DNA from 2 places in the Neobacillus sp. MER 74 genome. Region 1 is predicted to be linked to the other one. Evidence: riboswitches for the same ligand, from Rfam matches in the RefSeq annotation. Region 1 holds a riboswitch; the other holds the start of a gene.

Region 1 (2,474 bases):
CGCCATACACATCCTCTGTAATAACAATATGATCACCTGCAGAAAGCAAGAGGAACGCTGTTGAAATGGCCGCCATCCCAGATGAAAAGGCAAATCCTTTGATTCCACCTTCGAGTTCTGCAATCACATCTTCAAGTGCTTCTCTTGTCGGATTTAAACTGCGGCCATAATCATACTTGCCAAACTGATCGAAGTCCGATTGGTGGAAGGTTGATGCATGTTGGATCGGTACACTAACCGCTCCAGTTACAGGATCAATTTTGTGCTTATTATGAAGGAGTCTGGTTTCAAAGGTATATTGATCGTGTGACATTAGGCAATCGCTCCTTCTTGAACATGGATAAATGCTTTTTCTAAATCTTCAATTATGTCCTGTGAATCCTCAAGTCCTACAGAAAAACGTAATAACCGATTACAAACGCCTGCTTGAATACGAACTTCTTCTGGTATATCCGCATGTGTTTGTGTTGCCGGATAGGTAATAAAGCTTTCTGTCCCACCTAAACTTTCCGCAAAACTAATAAGCTTTAAACCTTGTAAAAATGGATTAACCCAAGTTTCGTCTTTGATCCTAAAGGAAACCATTCCACCTCGGCCAGGGTAAAGGACATCTGTTACCGCATCATGCTCCGAAAGAAATTCGACGATGTTTTTTGCATTTTTTTCATGTCGTTCCAACCGAAGGGACAATGTTTTCATTCCGCGCATTAATAACCAAGAATCAAAGGGACTTAGCACCGCTCCAGCACCGTTATGGTGGAAGGCCAATGCTTCACAAAGTTCTTTCCCAGTTGCAACAACAAGGCCGGCAAGGACGTCATTATGTCCACCTAAGTATTTCGTTGCACTGTGGATAACAATATCCGCACCAAGTGTAATCGGCTGCTGCAGGAGTGGAGTATAGAAAGTGTTATCCACGATTAATAATAATCCGTGCTGCTTTGCAATTTTTGAAACGGCCGCAATATCAGATTCCTGCATGAGCGGATTGGTTGGCGTTTCTAAGAAAATAGCTTTTGTTTGCGGGGTAATTTTCTTTTCAATCTCATCCGGACAACAGGTATTCACATATTGAGTCGTTAAGCCCCATTTTTTATATCCCTGTTCTAATAGGCGGTAGGTGCCTCCATATAAATCTTCACTGACGATCCATTCATCACCAGATTCAAATAGTGCAAGAATCAGTTGAATGGCCGCCATACCAGAACTGCATGCATATCCCTGATCCGCATTCTCTAAATCAGCAATTGTTTTCTCAAGGAGCTGGCGTGTTGGATTTCCTGTTCGCGTATAGTCAAAGCCAGTTGATTGGCCAATACCCTCATGGCGGAAGGCCGTTGAAAAGTATACAGGTGGGTTAACCGTTCCAGTAGTTGTTTCACTTCGGTTACCTATTTGGGCAAGTTTCGTATCGATTTTGTACATGATGGACACTCCTTAGTAATAAAAAATGAATATAATTTTTCACATTAACGCGATTGAGTAATAAAGCTTTTTGATAAATAAAAAAAGTCTTCTTATAAGAAGAAGACTTTTGTATGCACAACGCACTGTCATTCTTCTTATCTAGCAAATTAATAAATTTGCAGGACTTAGCACCTTTTCAATGAGAATAAACATTGAAGGTTGCTGAGGTGTCACAGGGCCCTTCCCTCAACCTCTCTTGATAAGAAAACAATTATTTAGATTATTTATAAAATTTACTACAAAATTCGTGTTATGTCAAATTTGTTTTTTATTTTAATATCTATAAATAGTTTCATAAATGTCATGTAAGTATTTAGGGAAAGTTGGCGAATGATGTTGATATATCAGCTATTTTCATAGTATTTGACTACATAATTTAGTTTTAGTTCAGGTGATAAATGGAATATAATTACATTGTTCTTAATTAAGAACACAAATAAAGAGGGGGTACTAAAAGAAGAGGTCAAATAAAAAGCTTTTGTTGAGAATTAAACTAGAGAGCAGGAGGATTTTTAAATGTTGAGTAGTTTTAAAAAACGGTTATCTGTAACATTAGTTTTTGTACTGGCATTGTTATCCGCGATGCAAAGTGTGGTTTACGGGGCGGAAGAACCAAAGACGGAAACCATTAAGGAAAAACCTTTTCCTACCAAACAGGCCCGGACATTTTCAATCGCCTCACTTTATGGTGGGAACATAGGAAATGATTTTATCCAGGCTCAAGTCGGTTCTGATGGAAGATTCAATGCAGGACTTAAAGAAGAGGGTGCAGAAAGATGGTTTAATCTCATTTATAGTTGGCCATCAAGCCCAGGAACCTCTTTTACAACGTTAAAAGTCGATGGGAATACCCTAATCTATGGTAACCAGCCTGATGGTCAGTTTACCCAAGCTCCAGTTAATAATGATGGAAATACAAAAAATGAATCTGTTTGGAAAACTGGTGACATAGCAGTAAAGCAAGTCTTACAGGCCGGAATAAATCCGGCAACAGGTCTGCCTGATGC
Region 2 (2,474 bases), on a different contig from region 1:
CGAAAACTGGGAAACTAAAAAATATTCCAGCACAACGAAAAAAGAAATTAATCGTATTTGAACACATGATACAGGGGTTAAAAATGGGTGAAAAATACGAAGAAAAACAATTAAATGAGTTTATAAAAAAATTCCATGATGACTATGCAACCATTCGCCGGGAATTTATCATTAATCACTATATGTTTCGAGAGAATGGTATTTATGAACTAAATCCAGAAGAGATGTGGGCAAAAATCGACTAGAAAAGCAATCCAAAGTGGATTGCTTTTCTTACCTATATACGTTCTTTTATAGTTGCGATAAATGATGTTAGATCCTTAATTTCATTTCGTTGTTTTATTAGGATTTTTCCGAGCTCAATCGTTTTTTGTTTAGCAGTGATTCTGGTTTGCTCGTCCTCAATCCCATCTAAATCTGCAACATGTGCAAGGCCAATTGTTCTTCTGATTAATTCACAGCCTGCAAACCCGAGGGTATCCCCAAAAAACTTGGATATCTGATAGTTTAAGAATGTAGAAGTTTTTACAGCAATCTCTTTATTTTCAGTATTCCATAGGAATGTATATTGCTCCTCAAACACATTCCATACGGTTTCAATGTGGTTGATGAAAAGATCACGTTTTTCTTCATTCACAATAACCTGGAAAAGGAGGTTCGCAAATACTTGACCTATATCAAAGCCTGCAGGTCCGTAGAAAGCAAATTCAGGGTCAATTACTTTGGTTTCAGAATTACTAGCAAACACACTTCCAGTATGTAAATCTCCATGCAGGAGGGCCTCAGCCTCCGTTAAAAAGCTTTTCTTCAAGACATTTACATGAAATTTTACTTCTTCATCATGCCAAAGAGCTTCGACTGCTGGACGAAGGCTATCCTCAAATTCGTTTGTATCTGCATCCATAAATGGGTCGGTAAAGATCAAGTCCTCAGTGATTTTGCATAATTCGGGATTAATAAATTGTTGGACACGTTCTTTTTTTACTCCAGGGCCTAATCCGTAATCTGAAGTGTAAAATAATGTCTTAGCAAGATATTCACCCAGATGTTTAGCAATTAATGGATAGCTTTCACCTTTAATAAAGCCAGTTCTTGCGATCAAAAGATGGGAAAGATCCTCCATAATAGTTACAGCAAGGACATCATCTGTGAATAATACTTCTGGAACATATTCAGGAGCAATTTGCCCGAAAATTTTTAAGGCATCTGCTTCAATCTTTGCTCTTTTCAGTGTTAATGGCCAGCTTTCACCAACTACTTTTGCATATGGGAGAGCTTGTTTAATAATAATACTTTTTCCTTTTAATTCTTCGACAATATGAAAAACAAGATTGAGATTTCCGTCGCCAATCTCCTTGCAGGAGAGTTTAGCATGCCCTGGAAAAATATTTAATTCCAGTGCAAGTTCTACCGCACTCTCGTTAGTTAATGGTTGGTATGTTTTCTGTTTTAGTAGACTCATAATGGCTCCTCCTTGTTTTTTGGAGGCTTCATTGTGCATTAGGCACAAAAAAGCCTCTTTCTCATTTGAAAGAGGCTCGGGAAGACAAATTGTCTATCGCACCTCTCATCTCTCAGAAAGATAATCCTTCTGTTGGAATTAGCACCGTGCCTTATTGGAATCGTTAAGCGCATGAAGCGCTCTATTATCCAATTTGTTTAAGGTCGGTTGCTGGGCTTCAAAGGGCCAATCCCTCAGCCAGCTCGTGATAAGAGAATATTTATTTAACTGGTGAAAATCATATCAGCAATAAAATAATATTGTCAATATTTTTTGAAAATTAATTATAGTATTCGGGTTTTCTATCTGTGAAAATAGGGATCTGTTTACGAATCTCTTTGACTAAATCCGTCTCAATTTCTGCCGATAAAATTTCTTCGCTTTCTTCAGCTTCCACTATCACCTCTCCCCACGGATCGATAATTAAGGAATGCCCGGCGAACTGGTTATTAGGATCTTGACCGGCACGGTTACAAGCAATGACATAACATTGATTTTCAATGGCTCTGGCAATTAAAAGGGCTCTCCAATGAGACAATCGCTGCGCTGGCCATTCGGCAACCACAAACAGTGCCTCAGCCCCTTCAGATGTATGTGCTCGAATCCACTCCGGAAAGCGAATGTCATAACAAATAGTCCCCGCAAATTTATTATTTTCAATTTCAAAAAGTCCTTTTTGAGAGCCTGCTTCTAAATAAACATGTTCATCCATTAGCTTAAACAGGTGAAGTTTACTATACTGGTGAACGAGTTTACCCTCCTTATTGACGATGAGCAAGGTATTTTTTATACCGTTTTCTTCTCGGTTGGCTACAGATCCGCCAACAAAATTTACTTTGTACCTTTTTGCTGCCTTTTGAAGGAAATCAATGGTCTTACCAGCATGATAATCAGAAATTTCATTTAGACGAGTTAAGTCATACCCTGTTGTCCACAGCTCTGGTAGTACAATGATATCGGGCTGGCCGGCTAC

The links. A riboswitch is a leader RNA that binds a small molecule or an ion and turns the genes downstream of it on or off. The one in region 1 is predicted to bind S-adenosylmethionine.
Region 2: linked by a shared signal. The riboswitch ahead of mtnK (S-methyl-5-thioribose kinase) and the one ahead of M3610_RS07400 (methionine biosynthesis PLP-dependent protein) in region 1 are both predicted to bind S-adenosylmethionine.

Annotation. Positions count from the first base shown of each region.
Region 1 covers NZ_JAMAUV010000003.1:147,095-149,568, reverse strand. Annotated here, with positions in the region: gene metC (cystathionine beta-lyase) at 1-313, opposite strand, end outside; gene M3610_RS07400 (methionine biosynthesis PLP-dependent protein) at 313-1,425, opposite strand; SAM riboswitch class I at 1,560-1,673, opposite strand; gene M3610_RS07395 (hypothetical protein) at 1,984-2,474, shown strand, end outside.
Region 2 covers NZ_JAMAUV010000001.1:504,553-507,026, reverse strand. Annotated here, with positions in the region: gene M3610_RS02465 (DUF2087 domain-containing protein) at 1-245, shown strand, start outside; gene mtnK (S-methyl-5-thioribose kinase) at 278-1,462, opposite strand; SAM riboswitch class I at 1,565-1,716, opposite strand; gene M3610_RS02455 (carbon-nitrogen family hydrolase) at 1,782-2,474, opposite strand, start outside.